2 linked regions of the Bremerella alba genome follow. The protein of the gene in region 2 interacts with the protein of the main gene of each other region in a pairwise test. Links are inferred from orthologs where the notes say so. Each region holds a gene or a part of one and is shown on either strand. Other genes may lie near its edges.

Region 1 (8,807 bases), on a different replicon or contig from region 2:
GCACGCCCACTTGGTCGGCAATCTGTTGCATTTTCAGCGGCGTGATGTGTTCGGGTCCGTTGTCGATGAAGTCCTTCTGGTAATCGACAATTGCCTGGGCGACGCGGCTGAGCGTGTTTTGACGCTGGATGATAGCGTCGATCAACCACTGCGCTGCGTTTAGCTTTCGCTTGATGAACTCTTTCTCTTCACGCGTGGCCGTCGGGCTGGAAAGACGCTCGCGATAGTAGTTACTGATACGAAGCTGAGGAATGTCGCGATCTTCGGCCTGAACGACGTATCGGCCATCTTCGTCGATATCGAGCATCAGGTCGGGAATCACATTCGCCACGTGCGAGTCGTTATAGATCGAACCAGGCTTGGGATCTAAGCGGCGAAGTTCGCTCCAGGCGGCTTGAATGCGTTCGATTGAGAAGCCGGTCGACTTTTGAATTTGGGGAAGACGATTGTCGCGGAGGTCTTCCAGGTGATTCATGATCAACGTGCGAAGTTCGTCGAAGAACATCCGCGACGGATCGATTTGCAACAGCAGACATTCGCGAAGGTCACGGGCCCCGACGCCGGCTGGCTCCAGCGATTGCACGACATGCAATGCTTCCTGGGCGGTGTCCTTCAGTTCCTCGTCGGAATCGGCCGGCAATAAATCTTCCAGGCTTGTCGTCAGATAACCGTTGCTGTCGAGCGCCGAGATGATGCGTTCGGCCCATTCGCGCACCAGGGGCTCAATGGCCAATTCGTACAGTTGATGATCGAGGTGATCTTGCAGCGTTTCTGGGCGCGATTGAACGTTTGCCAAGGCGTCCATCCGACGCTCGGCGTCTTCTTCCATCTGACCGGAAGAACGTTGCGGGCGTTCGTCGAACGTGTCGGGATACTGCTGGTCCATTTCCAACAGACGCTCGAAGTCGTCGACGTTGTCCTTGCCGTCTTCGACGACGAATTCTTCCTCGGTCTCGGTGTTCGATTCGTATTCTTCTTGAGAGGAATCTTCCGATTCGCTTGCTTCCTGCTCTTGAACCTCGAGCATCGGGTTTTCGTTCATTTCCTGCTCGATCTTCTCTTGCAGGGCCAGAACGGGCAGTTGCAGAATCTCCATGGATTGAATCATCCGTGGGGCCAGAACTTGCTTCTGGGCCATTTTCTGCTCAAGACCGAACGACATTCTCATGGGAATGATTCCGTAGCTGTTGGGAAGTGGGGTGCTGAAAGTGAAGACTGCGTCATCAGCTTTCAGCTAAGTAGGATGGCCCAGAGTTTCATCTCTGGGTGGTCGCAGACCACAAGCAGCTAATGCATCAGGCATGAACAAGATAGATCGTTTCTATCTTCAATTACGTCCATACAAGAGCCGCTTGTCGGCGTTGCCGACCCAGAGAAATCTCTGGGCACCCAGCAGTAAACTCTCAATCACCCCAAGTGGGATTAAAGTGATTGCCGGCCAGTCATGGCATCGGCAAGCACTTCCTTGTTGGCGAATTCGAGAACGCTACCAGCGGTAACGCCTCGGGCCAAACGGGTTAATTTAACCGAGAACTCGGCAAGCAGGCTCGAAATATGCAGCGCTGTGCCGTCTCCTTCGGTTGTCGGATTGGTCGCCATGATCACTTCGCGAATGTCTCCTTGAGCAACGCGCGAGACCAGGGCATCAATGGTCAGTTGGTCCGGGCCGATACCTTCCAGCGGAGCGATACGCCCCAGCAGGACATGATACAAACCAGGGAACACGCCAGACTGTTCGAGCGCGATCAAGTCGCGCGGTTGTTCGACAACGCACAGTACCGACGCGTCGCGTTGGGGGTCTTTGCAGATCGTGCACAGGTCCCCTTCCGACAAATTGAAGCATTGGCTGCAGTACCGAACGTTTTCTTTCACGTCGCGGATTGCATCTGCCAGTTGTAGGGCTTCTTCTTTGCCAACGCGAAGAAGATGATAGGCGACGCGCTCGGCACTTTTCCGACCAATGCCTGGCAGATTGGAAAGCTGGTCGATTAATCGAACCACCGATTCAGTCAGCTGCGCCATTCACCTAGCTCCTTCTATTATGTTGTTGTTTGAGTTGCTTTCCGAAAGCAACAAATCTTATTGGCCGAACTGGCTCAGTGCTTGATCTAGGCCTGGTACGTTCAGTCCACTGGTTACCGACTGCATCATCTCTTGATGAAGCTCTTTGCCTTTGGCTTGGGCATCGTTGACGGCCTGAGGAATGAGTTCTTCGATCAGGTCCTTGTCGCCGTCTTCGATCAGTTTCGGATCGATGGTGATGCTGACCAGCTGGCCGTGTCCCGTGCAGATCGCTTCGACCATTCCGGCGCCGGCAGTTCCCTTCACACGCTTGTTGCGAAGTTCTTCCTGGACGGCCTTCATTTCCTGGCCCACTTGTTGAGCCTGCTGCATCATGCCAGCGATATTGCCAAGGTTCTTGAACACGGACATCTCCTTTTCAGTGAAACAGTGCGACACATTCCGGTCCCCTCAGACGCTTCCGAAATAGCGGGTGTCATTTAATCATCGGAAACACCGCAGGGACACGCGCAAAGTTTAGCTCAGCCATAGGCCGAAACTTCCCTTACGTGCGAAAAGCGTGCCAGGTTCTGAAAAAAATCTTTAGGCGTCCGGGTCGCGGACCCCAGTCACTTCGCCGTCGAACAGGTCCATCGCCTTTTGGACGAAGGGTTCCTGTTCGGCCAGTAGTCGAGCTTTTAGACGACCCTCTTGAGCCGATCGCTCGGGGGTCATGTGGGAATCGGCTTTTCGTGCGGCATTGGGATCTTCCAATACCCGAAAATCGATCGCATAAGTGTCTCCGCACATCTCGCGGAAAGCCTTCTCCAGAACTTCCTGGCTTTTAGGCCGTCGCAAAGCTTCGACAGCCGAATTATACGTTGAGAAAAAATCAACGACTAGACGATTTGGCCCAGAAATTGCTACTGCGTGCCCCTTCCGGGCAAAATCCGCGGTAAGCCCCGGCAAATCTTCGACGATATTTCTCCATACCGAGAGGACGTTTTTCTCGGTAATCACCAGTTTGGGGGCTGGGATGGGGTCTGTCGGAGCCGGAGAGTCACTCGGTGCGGGGGCCGGCATCGAGGGTGGAGTGGGTGGCGGTTCAACCGGGCGAATGGGGATCGTATCGGGAGCCGGCGGCCGTTCTACGGGGTGTTCAGCCGTTTTTTTTTGAGGTGCAGCCCCTTGCGCAGCAGTCGGAGCCGACTTCGCGGGGACCCCACCTTCTTTGAGCGTGGCGATCAACGAGCCCAAACTTTCCAGGTCGTCTAGCTGACAGATACGAATGACCGCCGCTTCGGCGAGTACCTGACCGTAGGTGCTGCGGTGCAGTCGAACCAACGTTTCGTCTAAGCACTGCACTGCGGCGAGCAGTTTGGCCACGCCGGCCTGAGTGGCCATGCCCTTTGCCTGATCGACCGCGCCCGGCGAAATCGTTTGCAGCAAATCTGGTGAACCACCAGAACCAAGAACCATGAGGTCGCGGAACAAACGCAGCAGTTGCTCCAGCAGTTGGCCTGGGTCGACGCCTTCGGTAAAGACGGAGTGAACCGTTTGCAACGCATTGGCCGCATCAGACGAAAGAACCTGACCGGCCAGATCGATAATCTGTTGATTGTCGGCGGTACCTAACAAGCGATGAACCGACTCGACAGTGATTTCGGAATCGCCGAACGCCAAAATTTGTTCCAGCAGCGACTGGCTGTCTCGCATCGAGCCGTTTGCACGCCGCGCGATCAACTTGAGCGCTTCGTCGTCGGCGGGGACCTGCTCGGTATCGACAATGTGCCGCAGCCGCCCGACGATGTCTTCTGGCAAGATGCCACCGAAATCGAACCGTTGGCAGCGCGACAGAACGGTGATCGGGATACGTTCCGGGTCGGTCGTGCAGAAGATGAACTTGGCGTGTTCCGGCGGTTCTTCCAAGGTTTTCAGCAGCGCGTTGAACGCTTCCTTGGTGAACATGTGCACTTCGTCGATGATGTAGATCTTGAAGCGTGCGCGGCTGGGGCGAACGTTGATATTGGCCCGCAGTTGGCGAATCTCTTCGATACCGCGATTGGACGCACCGTCGATTTCAAGCACGTCGACGTCTTCGCCAGCGGTCACGCTTTCGCAAATCTCGCACTCGTTGCAGGGCGTGGCCGTAGGGCCTTTAGCGCAGTTGAGTGCCTTGGCGAAGATCCGAGCCGACGAAGTCTTGCCGACCCCGCGAGCCCCGGTGAATAGATAGGCGTGCCCTACCCTGTTTCGCTCGATGGCGTTACCCAGCGCAGTTGCCACACGCTGCTGACCGACCAATTCGCCAAACGATTGCGGGCGATAACGCCTGGCAACCACCAGGTAGTCGGGAGAACTATTTTGCTCAGCCACGATCCCTCTCAACCGGCTAAGGACTTTCTTCGAGTTTCCGAGCCGAAGAACGTCGGTCTCGCCAGATACACCGCCACCCAAACACGGGCCGCGAATGCAGTTTGACGCACAAGACGAGCCAAATCAACCGTAGCCGCAGCCACGAATAAAACGCCGCAAGTCGCACGTGTATCCCGACGGGTGCCCCAGAAATTCATTTCTGGGTGGCCGTAGGCCACAAGCGGCTCATGAGTTCGGATGGAAGCAGGTGAAACGTAATCACTGCTTCCGACTCCACTGACTAGCGGCCAGTCCGCTTTATCGAGGATCCCGGCATAAAAAGCCGGAACCACGCAAAGCATTTCGACCATCGGCAACCCATCGGACTGCTTTGGAGGAACCCCCGCACAAGAGTCGCCAAGATTTGGCTGCTCCAGTTAAGGCCTGACCAGGTTACCAAACTTCCCCTTGCGAGGGTTGCTCGAAAGCAGTCTCAACTCGTTGTTCGTTTTTTCCCCAACTATCTTGGAGTGACCCTCGCACAAGAGTCCTCCAGGTGTGGCTGCTCCAATTAAGGCCTGACCAGGTTGCCGAATTTCCCCTTGCGAGGGTCGCTCTAAGACAGTCAGGGAAAACGAGTTATGCTACCGGGAGAGCGGGCTGTTGTCAAAGGGGGCTTGGGGTATGCCCCTAAATGGTTGCTTGGGATTTGCAAACCAATATTCAGAATAGTGAGATGTCAGCAATTACTGAGATGAAAGAAAATGATCGATTCTTGATATTCTCGCTGATTATCGATGAGTAGTTTCGGCTGCGTGATAAACAGATGGAAGAAGAAAAGGCGGCTGTGAATAAAAGCAACTATTGCACTCGTTCCTGCTGCGTCTAAACAAAGAACTTCGTTAATCGTTCTCCCAACCATTGGCGAAACTCGGGCGTCGTAGGTGGGCAATGTTTGCAGTCGGGTAGAACATCGATTTCAGCGGTCGGCAACAGAGTACGCAAACGCTGCTCGATCAGTTTGCCTGGGAACGAGATATCCTCTTCTCCGACGATCGCGAGAACCGGCATCGGTAGATTCTTTAATTTCTCGTCTGTGGCGATTGGCGGAATTCGTGGATCCATCTTTAGGTCGCGAATCGCGCAGCCGATGAAATTGCCCCAGTCATCGTCCCATGTTGATACTAGAGGGGACAACAGACGACGAAGATTGGCATCGTTGGGACTAAATTGATAGCGGATCATGGGCCAGGCCATTTTCATTAGGCCGGTCAAGTGAGAGCCATTGGCGATGCCCGCTGGTACCAAAAGCGCAAGATGCTTCACCCGTTCCGGCCTTTGGGAAGCCGTGGCTCGTGCGATATATCCTCCCCAACTGACTCCCAATAGATGGGCGGAATCTAAGCATAGGCCATCCATCACATCGGCAGCCCAATCGGCGGACGAATCATCGGTTAAAGGAAGACGCATATCGAGCCCTCGGACTGAGTGTCCTGGCAAGTCGGGTGCGTAGACACGATATTGGGTTAGCAATGGGCCTAGCTCGGCCAGAATAAATGAGGCCCCCGTCCGCATCGCATGCAATACGACCAGCGGTTGTCCATCTTCAGGGCCAGCGACCAGTACGTGATTTTCTCCATGACGCGTTGGTACGAAAACAGAATCCACAGGAGGAACCGTCTTCGCCAAGAATCGCTCGTACCACTGATCAAGGCGGTCGCGACCAGCTTCCGTCTTAAAAAGGCAAGATTTCATCGCTCACTCCAATTCCTTGGTATCCACCAAAGACATGCCACGAACACCGCCGTGATTCTCACGGGCGATCACGATTGTATCCAAGCAACGCAATGATGTGACTCAGAGGTTGTCGTTCCCCTTTCCGGCGATCTTTCAAGCCGATTTGTCGGAAGTGATTGCTCAAATTCGAATATTTGCCCACGCAGGCCGCCGAGCCTTGGCCGCACACCGCTGCTTACCTAACAACCGACAGGCATCGGCCCAGCAGCGATCATCACCTTTCCACGAGGCGCAATAGCGTTCCTCCTTCTATTTTGGCAAAATGTCGCCAAGCGAAGCAGGTGCCCAACTCGGTAGCGCCCAGGCAACCACTTCGCGAGATCAGGCAGACTGTCAGTATCCCAGGAGCAAGCCCCCGTGTTCAGTAGTCCCTTGCGTCGTGCCCTCAAGCGTGGCCTTAAGCCAGGCGGTGATTTGGTAGAAGAGTTGCGCGGCCTCGATGATTATGTGATTAGTTCCAAGAACGATGCCCTGGCTGTCTGCCGTGCCCTGGAAACGTTACCGGGCGATCGATCGCAAAATACCCGACATTTTTCGACGCCGCTGCACGAATTGACCGGGCTGTTTCAAGATGTTGACGGCAAGCAGTGCCCCGCGTTCGACGTGCTGTATGAAGAAGGGCTGCCGGAGCTGATACGGATCTTCGATGAAATCGTGGAGGACGCCTCGGAAGAAGAGATCGACGACCTGCTGTACGTCTTGAAGATTCTGGCCATGTATGGCTCGTTCGAGGGCGCGCAGAAGATTGTTGAGGCCGCCCAGATGGAGATCAACTGCGATGCTTATATGTGGCACGTCATTCTGTCGACCTTTTCCGAAGATCACCCACAGCGCGACTTCGTTCTCAAGGCACTCAGCGATCCGCTGCCGTCGGGGTTTCTGGCGATCGGTCTGCTAGATAGCGCCAACGGGGCTGCGATCCATGGCACTTTAGAAGAGCATCCGTTCGACTCGCCTGGGGGTACGCAGATGCTAACGCAATGGTTGCAAGATACCGACCCCGAGAAGTTCAGCTATGCCCACAGCGCGACGGCCGCGCTGCCGTTTATCAGCAACCCGGCACGCGACCAGCTTCTGGCTTTGGCCATGGATCACGCCGACTCGGGCGTGCAGTTGGAAGCTGCCTGGGCGGCTGGCAAGCTGGGCCGCGAGACCGGTTTGAAAGTGCTGGCTCAGTTTTGTCTGGACGTGAATCACAGCGACATGGCCCAGCGTTATCTGGAAGAGCTGGATCGAGCCGAATTGATTCCCAGCGATGCCCAGGACGAAGCGTTTCAAGCGAAGGCCGAGTTCTCGAACTGGCTGTCTCATCCCAATGAACTTGGCCGAGCGCCCGACTCGCTCGAGATAGTCGATCACCGGCAGATTGCCTGGCCGCCGGAGGGTCAGCCGCAGCCGATGTGGTTGATTCGTTATACGCTACACGACGAAACGGGCCTCGAGGAGGACGACGTCGATTGCGGGCTGGTCGGCAGCATGACGTGGTGTTTCTTCTGCTACAAAATGGATCAACGCCCGCCTGAGGATGTCTATGCGATTCATGCTTACTGGGAAATGGAAAACGCCGAGCTGATCGACGAACACGAAGTGACCGATCCCAACGAGTACGCCGGAATGCTCAGCCAATGGACCGGCGATCCGCTCGAGGCCCCCACCATCACGCAGGTTACCGAGGTCTCGCCGAAGCTGAACATTCCTGCCCGGTTTGTGGCCGTGGCAACTGCCAAGCTCGCAGGTCAAGATGGCTGTGTTGTGCTCGATGGTCCGCGTAGCACCTGGTATCCGAAAGACGAGCAGCCGAACGAAACGATTGATAGTGTGCTTCTGAAGATCCACGTTGGCCATCAACTGCTAGGCTTCGAAAACGTGCCCAACCGGAAGAGCTACCTGAGGGACAAAGCACCCAGTCGGACGCCGGAAGAGTTTCTTGCTGCTTACGAGAAACTGCTCGACGTTGCGACCGATGCGAGTTCGCCTGACCAAAAGAAGCAGTTGGGAAGCCATAGCATGTTGGCCCGGCATTTCGAACGCTACATCGAGTTGTTGACCGATGCCAAGCAGGTCGAGCGAAACGCTGCCGTCATTGCAACGTACCAGCGGCTGCTGTTGGCGGCTCGTCAGGCAAGTGAAGAAGTTCAAGAAGAGGCGTTCGATTCGTTCGGCATTCTGGGCGAGGGTTTCGATGTGTACGTCGACGCTTTGAAAGCGGACAGCCGCGAGGCCGAGATCGTCGGCTTGATCGAAGCCTTCGAACCCCACTGGCAGCACAATCTGGGCTACGGCAGGCTGGGCCGCGCCGCTTTCCTGGCTGGTCACGGTGACATCGCCGAGCCGTTCTTCGTCAAGATACGCGATGGCATGGAAAGCTATTACCGCTGCGAAGAGATGAGCATGCTGGCCGAAATCTGGTACAACCGCGGCGACCAGACCGAAGCGCGCCAGCTGCTGATTAAATGCCTGACCAACACCCGCAAAGACTTCCAGGAAAGCGAATACCTTTCCGACCGAAAGATGTTCGCTGAAAGCTACCAATATCACCGCGCCACGTACCTGCGTTTGTTCACCGATGGGGAAGAAGATCTGGCCGCGCAGGAACTTCCGGTGGACTTAGGCTGAGCCTGCGAGCACGGCAGACCGTCTGTTGATTTGCCGGC
Region 2 (10,010 bases):
CAGTGGATTTCGAGCGGCTCAATTACCGGGCACCGACGCCAACATTCCTTTTCTAGATGACTTCGGCAAGCCGGCTCGCGAGAGTTCGTGCGAATGCGAACGAGCCACCGGCGTGATGCTAGGGCCAGTGATGAAACTGGTCAACGGCCCGGTAATCAGCAACGCTATCGCCGACAAGAATAACGCGTTGGCAACGCTTTCGACAGAAGTCACCGATGATCGCGCATTAATCGATGAGATATTCTTGCGGTTTCTCGGTCGATATGCCAGCGACAAAGAAGTCCAGCTAGGCGTGCAGTTGATGAACGAGCCTACGCCAGACCTGAAAGTTGCCCAGAAGGCCTTGGACCAACATCGCCAGCAATTGATGGCCAAAATGCCTCAGTGGGAAGCCTCGCTCGGACGCATTGCCCAATGGACACCCCTGACGGTGATCGAAAGCACCTCTAAGGCCGGCGTAAACTTCGAGAAGCAGGCAGACCTGTCGATCTTGGCAACCGGTCCACTCGCCAAGGATGAGTACGAAGTGGTCTACCAGATCGCTGCCGGCCCACTGACCGGATTGCGTCTAGAAACGCTACCAGACGATTCCCTGCCGTCTAAGGGACCGGGACGATCTCAGAATGGTAATTTCGTCTTAAATGAACTAAAAGCTCAACTGCGGCTTGCCGATGGGAGCGAAGGTCCTGTAGTCGCGTTCCATCGCGCCGAAGCAACTTTTTCGCAGACCGGGTGGGACGTTCGTGGGGCAGTCGACGGCAACTTGGGAAGCGGCTGGGCGGTCAGTCCACGTTCCGGTGAAAAGCATACGGCGTTGTTTGAAGTCGACGCAGAGGTAACGATCCCAGAAGGTTCTCAATTGGTCGTGACGATGAACCAGCAGTACCAGGACAGCACCCATCTCTTAGGGCGTTTTCGCCTATCGGCCACAGCCAGCGAGCGGCCTGTACGACTAGAAAACAACCTGCCGGCCGACATCCGCCAGATTCTTGCCAAGCCGGTCGACCAGCGGAGCGAGGAAGAAACTCAGAAGCTGGTCTCCATGTATCTCTCTGACGATGCTTTACTCAAGGACCTCGAAACCAAGCTAATTCAGGCCAAGTCGCTCGACGAAAATCGACGACTTTCTGGGCTGCAAGATCTGGCTTGGGCTTTGATCAATAGCCCAGCGTTTCTGTTCAATCGTTAACGGGCGAGGCCCACCCTCTTCCCGCTCAGAGGAAGGGGGCCCAGCTGCTCCACTATCTTCGGTGCTGGCAGTCTGCCAAAATCGGCGCGGTTAATTACCGAAAACCTTTTTCGGTTTCCTGCGGTACTAAGTAAGTAGCCCCGCTTGAGCCCATGCTGAAGACACACGATTTAACAAAACAATACGGCAGCTTTCTGGCTCTCGATCATGCCAACATCGAGATCGCCCAAGGGGAATGCTGCGGCGTATTGGGCCCCAATGGAGCAGGTAAATCGACCCTCTTCCGAATATTGATGGGTTTTCTTCGTCCGACTCATGGCCGTGCAGAAATTGGTGGAAAGGATTGCCAGCAATCTAAAAAGGCGGTCCATAGCTTGGTTTCCTACTTACCTGGCGATGTCCGGTTGTTCGGCGAAATGAAAGGAAAGCACGTCCTCGATTTCTTCGCCGACATCCATCCACGCGGCAGCCGAGAGCGATCGTATGCTACGGCTAAGCGATTAGACTTGGATACATCGCGTCGTGTCGGCTACATGAGTACCGGGATGCGGCAAAAACTGGGACTCTCGATTGCCTTAGCCACGGACGCACCGGTACTAATCATGGATGAACCAACGACCAGTCTCGATCCCAATGTCCGTGGCGAAGTAATCCGCATGATCGGACAGGCTCACAAGTCGGGCCGAACCGTCGCTATTTGCTCACACGTGCTCTCAGAGATCGAAGACATCTGCGATCGAGCGATCATCATGCGGCAGGGAAAGATCGTTCACGATCAATGCTTGCAAGACTTGGCCAGAAGGCATTCGGTCGAATTTCAATTAATGCAGCCGCTGCCACAAGTACCGGAGAATATTCGCGAACGCGTTCTCTCTGCCCGACAGCAAGGACATGCCGTTCGCCTGGAAACCGAGGGCGAACTTCGCGACGTGATGGCCTGGGTCACGCAGTTGCCATCCACGGAATTGAAGGTTACGCGAATGGGACTTCGCGAGGTGTACGACCGATTCCACACCCCGGCAAGCGAGGACGCGGCATGAATCTGGCCTTGTTACGGCAAGTTTGGCGTGAGTCACGTTTGCTGATGCTTGGGTGCTCGGTCGCATTATTCGCGTTCTGCTGGGTTCGCGTGTGGATCGTCGGACGGATCGACATGAGTCGCTTTCAAGGCATTTTGGAAATCCTGAAGCCAGAGTTTGAAAACTTCTCGGCTGTCGACTTCGAGCAAGCGTTGACCTATCCCGGCCGGGTAGCGTTTACGTTTACCGAGCCAATGGTCATTCTGCTGATTGTCGTGTGGAGCATTGCTCGGGGAAGCGATACGGTGAGTGGTCCGCTGGGCAAAGGGACCATGGAAATGATGCTGTCCCAGCCGGTCAGCCGTTTTCAGTACTTGATGAGCAAAAATTTGATGACGTTGCTGGGTACCATGGTGATCGCTGCCAGCGGCTATGCAGGGCTGGCCTGTGGCATCGAGACAACAACCGTCAAACGAGAGAATCAGCCGATCAAGATGCAGATCCCGCTGATTAAGATTGAAGTCGAAGTGCCGTTCACCCGAGACGCGAATGCACCCAAACGCGTTCCGCTTGCCGACTTTGTGGACAAGGGTGATTTGTTCCCTTCGGCCTTGAATCTTTTCGGCCTGGGTATCTTCTTCGGAGGCTTCACGACGCTGATGTCATCGTGGGATCAGTACCGCTGGCGAACGATTGCCATTGCGGCCGCGTTCCTGATTATCCAGCTAATGCTGCGCGTTTTGTCCCTATCTCTAGAAGACATGCCCTGGCTTCGTTACACCACTATTTTCTCGCTATACGAACCAGAAGTTCTCGTCAGCTATGCGGTCAACACGAAAGACGGTGCCTGGAGTTTCTTATTTCAGACGTCGCAAGAAGAGTGGAAATTGGGCGGGTTGGCCTACCTAACCTCTCTCGGTGGGGGCGGATTGGCTGGGTTTGCTGGTGCGACATGGATCTTTTGTCGCCGCGATTTACCCGCCCCAGTGTAAACACCATTCGGTCTCCGCGCATGAAAAAGCCACGCGATTAATCGCGTGGCTTTTAAAGTACGGGAGAAGGGACTCGAACCCCCAACCCTCGGTTCCGAAGACCGATGCTCTATCCATTGAGCTACTCCCGCTTGCATTTGCAGCAATTTAGTGATGATAACATTTTGCCATCGGGCCGCAACTACCGCATCGGACAGTTCTTAGGTAATGAAGGTTCACCTTGCGGCCCAATCACTGCGGTTTTGCGCACTACTCGCGAAATTGTTTCTTGTGGGGCATAATATTAGGGGCAGCCAGCTGCCCAGACACCTCATCGCTTCCCGAGCAGAAATCCACAAGTTTATGGCCTACATCACGTTGCGGATCATCGACGGTGCCGACCGGGGGGCGGTTTATGAGAGGCTCGAGACCCCTGTGTCCATCGGTCGCGAAGAAGGGAACACCCTTCAGCTCAAGGATGATCGTGTTAGCCGCTTCCATTTGAAAATTCAGGAAGATCACAACAAAATCGTCTTAACCGATCTGGAAAGCACCAACGGTACCCGTGTTAACGGCGAGGATATTCATCTCCGCATCCTCCGTCACGGCGACATGATCCAAGTCGGACGTTCGGTAATTATCTACGGCTCGGAATCGCAAATTGCCGTTCGCTTAGCCGCGCTGCGAAAACAACAGGAAGAAAAGGAAGGGAACCAGTCCGACGACGACCGCACCAACGGCCCAAACGATCACGAAGGAGAATCATCGCTCGAGTTCGAGTTGAACTGGAACGCTCAGCAAGACGATCTCCAGGCAGCCATCTATTCACTTCAACCACCGGAGCTGCCGGAACGCCTAAGCCCAGCTCAAGCCGCACAGCTTGCCGAGCTAATGGACTATGTGCACATCCGTATCCGGCATCTGCTAGTAAGCGTGGAAGTCAACGAACGAACAGAAAACGTCGTGCTGGAAATGCGCGAGTGGCAGAACCTGCTGGATCTACAATCGCGACTGGCCATGCTGCTTCGTAGTATCGGTGAACCGGAATAGGCGTGAACATTGAAATTCACCGCCTTTTGCTGTCGTTAGACTGCAAAGCGTAGCCAAGCTACGAGTTACAGCAATGCGTGCCCCTTTCGGTTTTCAATCCTCGTCAACCTGATAGAATCATTGGGTTGATGAGTCTTCTCGCTGCGTGCTTCTTAGCAGTCGCAGCCCAGTCCATGGAGCGGAGCCCGAATGAGCCAGTCGTTCGTCCATTTGCATTGTCATTCGCACTACAGTCTTTTGGACGGAGCGGGGCCCATTCCCAAGCTCGTGACTCGTGCCAAAGAGCACGGTATGAACGCTTTGGCTTTGACTGATCACGGAAACTTGCACGGGGCGTTGCAGTTCTACAACACCTGCAAGGCCAACGAAATTAACCCAATCATCGGGTACGAGGCCTACATTGCACCTGGTAGCCGCCTGGAAAAATCTGGCGGGATGCGAGGTTCGAACTATCACCTCACACTGCTGGCCCAAAACAAGACCGGTTTCAAAAACTTGGTGAAGCTGGCATCGGCCGCCTATCTGGAAGGGTTCTACTTTAAGCCGCGAATCGACAAGGAACTGCTCGAGAAATTCCACGAAGGGATCGTCTGCCTAAGTGGTTGCGTGAGTAGCGAGTTCTCGAAGATCGTGATGAATGGGACCAACACGGCGGAGGTCTTCAAAGAAGCCGAGGAAACGGCCGGCTGGTTCCACAAGTTGTTCGGCGATCGTTATTTCATCGAGATCATGAACAATGGTCTCGACATCCAGAAGATGCAGCTGGAAGGTGCTGTCGATATCGCCAAGAAGGTTGGGCTGCCCCTGGTCGCTACCAGCGATACGCACTATGTCGATCAGAGTGATGCTGAAGCTCAGGATATCTTGCTGTGTGTAAATACCGGTAAATTCCGCACCGATGCGTCGCGGATGAAGATGGAGAACGACCAGTTCTACCTGCGCAGTCCCGACGACATGTACGCCAGCTTCCCAGGGCTGGAAGATGCCTGCTCTCGTAGCCAAGAAATCGCCGACACGGTCGACATCGATTTGGACTTGGGCAAGCGTCACTTTCCGTCCTTCAAAATCCCGGGTGGCAAGACGGCCGACGACTATCTGCGCGAGCTTTGCATTCAAGGGCTTAAGGAACGCTATGAAGGCAACGAAGAAATGTTGCCTGGCGGCGAGTTAAGCGAAGTCGTGATGGCACGTTTAGATCGCGAACTGGGCGTGATCAGCAGGCTCGGATTTCCGAACTACTTCCTGATTGTGTGGGACTTCGTAGTCGAGGCCCGCAAGCAGAACATTCCCGCCACGGCTCGTGGTAGTGGCGTGGGCGCGATCGTGTGCTATGCCCTCTATATGAGCCACGTTTGTCCGATCAAGTACGACTTGCTTTTCGAGCGGTTTCTCGATGAAAACCGCCTGGAAGCCCCTGATATCGATATCGACTTCGACAAAGAACGTCGAGGAATGGTGATCAAGTACGTTAAGGACAAGTACGGCGAAGCAAACGTTGCCCAGATCGGAACGTTCGGAACACTTGCCGCCCGGGCAGCCATCAAAGACGTCGGTCGAGCGATGGGCCTGCCGCTGGACATGGTCAACGAAGTGACCGGTATGGTGCCGGATCAACTGGGGATCAAGCTCAAGGATGCGATTGAGCAAAGTGCCGAAATGCAGGCCGCGTATAACGCGAACCCAGACATCAAAGAGCTGCTCGATCTGGCAAAGAAGATTGAAGGGCTGGCACGAAACGTCGGTACGCACGCGGCCGCGGTGGTGATCGCGGACGAACCACTGACCGAGTACGTCCCCCTTTGCCGTGTTTCCGGCAAAGACGATATCATCACCCAGTGGTCGATGAATGACGTCGAGGAAGCCGGCCTGTTGAAGATGGACTTCCTGGGCCTGCGCAACTTGACGATCCTGCGCAACGCGGTCGATCTGATCAAGAAGGTTCGCGACGAAGACATCGATATCCTGCGTCTTCCCCTAGAAGACAAGGCGACCTTCGAACTCCTTAGGCGAGGCGAAACGAAGGGTGTCTTTCAGCTGGAAAGTGGCGGTATTCGCGACCTCTTGAAACGCATGAAGCCGGACAGCTTCCTCGATATCATCGCTACCAATGCTCTGTACCGGCCGGGGCCTCTCGAAGGCGGGATGGTCGACGACTATATCGAAGTGAAGCTCGGTCGAAAGGAAGCGACCTACAAGCATCAAGTGCTTAAGGACGTGCTGGAAGAGACCAACGGCGTGATGGTCTATCAGGAACAGGTGATGCGGATCCTGAACCGCCTGGGTGGTATTCCGCTGGCCAAAGCGTACACCTGTATTAAGGCGATCAGTAAGAAGAAAGAATCGATCATCCAGGCCAATCGCGAGCAGTTCCTGGAAGGTGCTCAAGAGAAAGGTCTCACCAAGCAAGAAGCCCAAGACTTCTGGGATATGATCGTCAAGTTCGCCGGATATGGCTTCAATAAGAGCCACTCGACCGCCTACGCGCTGGTGGCCTATCAAACGGCCTATCTGAAAGCGCACTATCCCATCGAATTCATGGCCGCATTGCTTTCCGGTGATATCAGTGGTCGTAACTTCAAGACGAAGGATGCCCTGGTCGAGCACATGGAGGACGCCGAGCGGATGACCATCGAAGTTGCTCCGCCCGACGTGAACCGTTCCGACGAAGAATTCACGGTAAAAGACGGTATCATCGTTTTCGCCCTGAGCGCCATCAAAGGTTGCGGTGGCGGCGCTGCCGAAGCGATCGTTGCGGCTCGCGAGAAGGATGGTCCTTTCACGGACATCTTCGATTTCTGCGAACGTGTTGATCCTTCGCAGTGTAGCAAAGCGGCCATCGAAACTTTAATCAAGGCCGGGGCATTCGATCGTCTCGGGGGACACCGGGCGCAATACGTTACCGCGTTAGACAAAGCCATCCAATCGGGAGCCTCGGCAATCGCCGATAAGAAGGCAGGACAAAAGAATCTCTTTGCTGCTGTCGAAGACCCCGCAGACGTCGCCAAGTCCGTCGTGCTGCCTGAAGTAGATCGTTGGCCAGACAAAGAAACACTTGTCTACGAGAAAGAATGTCTTGGATTTTATTGGTCGAGCCACCCCCTGGCAGAATACAAGCGCAAATTCGAGATGTGCTGCAGCCATAGCACCTCGAATATCGCAGCCATCAAAGACAAGACTGAAGTCACCATGGGCGGTATGGTCGGTTCGATCAAACTCGCGCACACCCGTAAGGCTCGAGCAGGCAGCACCCACACCAAGTACGCCAACTTCGACCTAGAAGACGTCGACGGCGGCATCCGCTGCATCCTGTGGCCTGAAGACTATGCCAAAGTTGCCGAAACCCTGAGACCAGATGGCGTCTACATCATTTCCGGTCGCGTCGATCGACGAGGTGGCGACGACGAAGCCAACCTGATCGTCAACGAATTGATACCGATCGAGGAAGTCGAAACTCGCTACGCTCGCGGCGTGATGGTACGCGTGGACGAACAAGTTCACGGGGAAGAAAAACTGCAAACGCTTGTCGAAATCGTGCGTGGTTATCCTGGTAATTGCGAACTTAAGCTTCTGCTGGTGCTGCAAGATGGTCGTCAGGTTGCCCTGAAAAGCCAGAAAGGGGTCGACCTTTCACCGGAAATGCGTACCCGCGTCGATGAACTTCTGGGAGAAGGAAACTTCGAGCTGCTTCTTCGACGCCCTTCTTCTGGAGGGGTCCGAAACTCGGCCTAGTGACTTGTAACTAGTTGCATGCCCTATACTTAGACCGATTCTTCCGGTTATTCGGAGAGCATTGGACCACATGGCCAACGATTCGCCCCTCTTTTCGCGAATTGCTTGCCTTTCCTATTCCCTCAAATTAAGATCACTGATAACCCTTGCCTCATTGTTCAAGGGAATCAGGGACAGTATGCCTACGGTATGCAATAATTACTTGAGGCCTCCCAGGACGTTTCGTCCAACCCTTCACCTTCTCGAGCTTTACTGAATCCAGGGATCTGCTATGGACTTGCGACTTACGAAGCTATTGTCATTGCTCTCGGTCGCCATTTTATTGTGCTGTGGTTCAAGCGCGATGGCACAAACGACGGAAGAAGAGAACCCGATCGCGGCGGGTATCTATGTCGACGCCCAGGGCACGCTCAAAATGCGTCGTGCCAGCGATCCGACCGGGATGCTCATGAAGCAGCGAATTCGCCAAGCGGCATCGGTGCTGCCACCCGAGTTGAATCGTCCCAGCAAACTGCGGAAGGTTTCGCTCAATCGTCTTGAAAAAGCGGTTGCTGAAGCAGTCGCCAAGGGAGGCGGTATCCCGGACGACATGAAGAACCTGGCTGGATTGAACGAGATCAAATACGTCTTCTACTATCCAGAAACAAAAGACATCGTTCTCGCCGGTACTGCCGAAGGCTACGTTAAGGACCTCAACGGCGTCAATATTGGTACCTACACCGGCAAGGCTACCCTTCAACTTGATGACCTGATTGTTGCTTTGCGAGCGTTTGGTCCGTTTAGTGACGGTCCGAACAACGTGGGTGTCTCGATCGATCCAACTCAGGAAGGCCTTAAAAACCTGAGCCAGGTGATTGCCTCGATCCCTCAAACGAGCGTTCGCCCAGGCGATACCCGCAACATTGTCACGGCGATGAAAAACGCTCTGGGCAATCAGATCGTTTCGGTTCGCGGCATCTCGCCCAACACACATTTCGCACGTGTGATGGTTGAAGCGGACTACCGTATGAAGTTGATCGGTATCGGCCTGGAACAACCGTCGGTCAACATTCCTAGCTATGTCGAAAAAGCTCGCCCCGGCTCGATCGCTTCCAACGCCATGCAGCGTTGGTATTTCGTTCCGAACTACGACTGCGTCAAGGTTTCCGACGATGGGCTAGCGATGGAACTCCAAGGCGAAGGCGTGAAACTGATTGGTGCCAGCGAAATGGTCACCATGCAAGGCGGTCGTCAACAAACCAACGCGGTCGATCGTGCCAGCTTCATGTTCACCAACACATTCACCAAGAAGTACGGTGAACTTGCAGAGCGAGAGGCCGTTTATGGCCAGCTTCGCGACTTGATCGACATGCTGATCGCTGCGGCTTACATCCAAGAACAAGACTACTACAACCAGAGTGGCTTCGACTTGGGCGTGTTCGCTGAGGAAGACGCTTACCCAATCGAAACGATGTCCGCTCCCGAGACCGTTGAAACGGCCGTGAACGCCATCTGGAAGGGCAATCGCCTGCTGACTCCAATCGGCGGTGGTGTTGAAATCAACGCCAAGCAAGCCCTAACGCCAGACAATGTTCAAAAGGACGAAGAAGGAGAATTGGCAGAAACCCAGAAGGGTATCTCGCTCCAGAACCTGGCCGCTGGACAATGGTGGTGGGACTAAGCTTCCGTCAACCATCGATATCACTCACAGAACGCCGAATCGAATGATTCGGCGTTCTGCATTTCTTGAATGTTTCCGAGGTGGTCATCCGCCGGAATTCAGCTTGTAAGACGGCTTGGCCTCGGTCGTCTCGCCCCGGTTATCGGTGGGGCGTGATAGACCTATAATAGACAACGATCATCACAACTCACCGCGAAACGAAAAAGGGAAATCCGATGAAAGTTGCCACCATCGAAACCAACAAGGGCACCATCAAGCTGGAACTGTTCGAAGACAAGGTGCCTAAGACGGTCGGCAACTTCGAAAAGCTGGCCAGCGAAGGCTTCTACGATGGCCTGAAGTTTCACCGCGTGATCGAAGACTTCATGGTCCAAACCGGTTGTCCTCAAGGC

The links.
Region 1: the proteins of dnaE (region 2) and dnaX interact in binary tests that used the Escherichia coli proteins (3 or more experiments, as listed by UniProt). The link is inferred for Bremerella alba from one-to-one orthologs.

The regions. Positions count from the first base shown.
Region 1 is NZ_JABRWO010000011.1:187,519-196,325, forward strand. The notes cover bases 1,992-4,912. They hold dnaX (DNA polymerase III subunit gamma/tau), read right to left. Parts: upstream 4,378-4,912; coding sequence 2,605-4,377; downstream 1,992-2,604. Other genes in these bases: recR (recombination mediator RecR), read right to left, coding at 1,992-2,022; HOV93_RS19250 (YbaB/EbfC family nucleoid-associated protein), read right to left, coding at 2,080-2,427. Outside these bases: rpoN (RNA polymerase factor sigma-54), read right to left, coding at 1-1,168; more of recR, read right to left, coding at 1,423-1,991; HOV93_RS19265 (alpha/beta fold hydrolase), read right to left, coding at 5,242-6,111; HOV93_RS19270 (HEAT repeat domain-containing protein), read left to right, coding at 6,511-8,769. UniProt on the Escherichia coli protein: Part of the beta sliding clamp loading complex, which hydrolyzes ATP to load the beta clamp onto primed DNA to form the DNA replication pre-initiation complex.
Region 2 is NZ_JABRWO010000004.1:344,656-354,665, forward strand. The notes cover bases 4,035-8,158. They hold dnaE (DNA polymerase III subunit alpha), read left to right. Parts: upstream 4,035-4,418; coding sequence 4,419-7,958; downstream 7,959-8,158. Other genes in these bases: HOV93_RS09165 (FHA domain-containing protein), read left to right, coding at 4,035-4,229. Outside these bases: HOV93_RS09145 (DUF1549 and DUF1553 domain-containing protein), read left to right, coding at 1-1,189; HOV93_RS09150 (ABC transporter ATP-binding protein), read left to right, coding at 1,342-2,229; HOV93_RS09155 (ABC transporter permease subunit), read left to right, coding at 2,226-3,200; more of HOV93_RS09165, read left to right, coding at 3,543-4,034; HOV93_RS09175 (DUF1598 domain-containing protein), read left to right, coding at 8,230-9,618; HOV93_RS09180 (peptidylprolyl isomerase), read left to right, coding at 9,834-10,010. UniProt on the Escherichia coli protein: DNA polymerase III is a complex, multichain enzyme responsible for most of the replicative synthesis in bacteria. This DNA polymerase also exhibits 3' to 5' exonuclease activity. The alpha chain is the DNA polymerase catalytic subunit.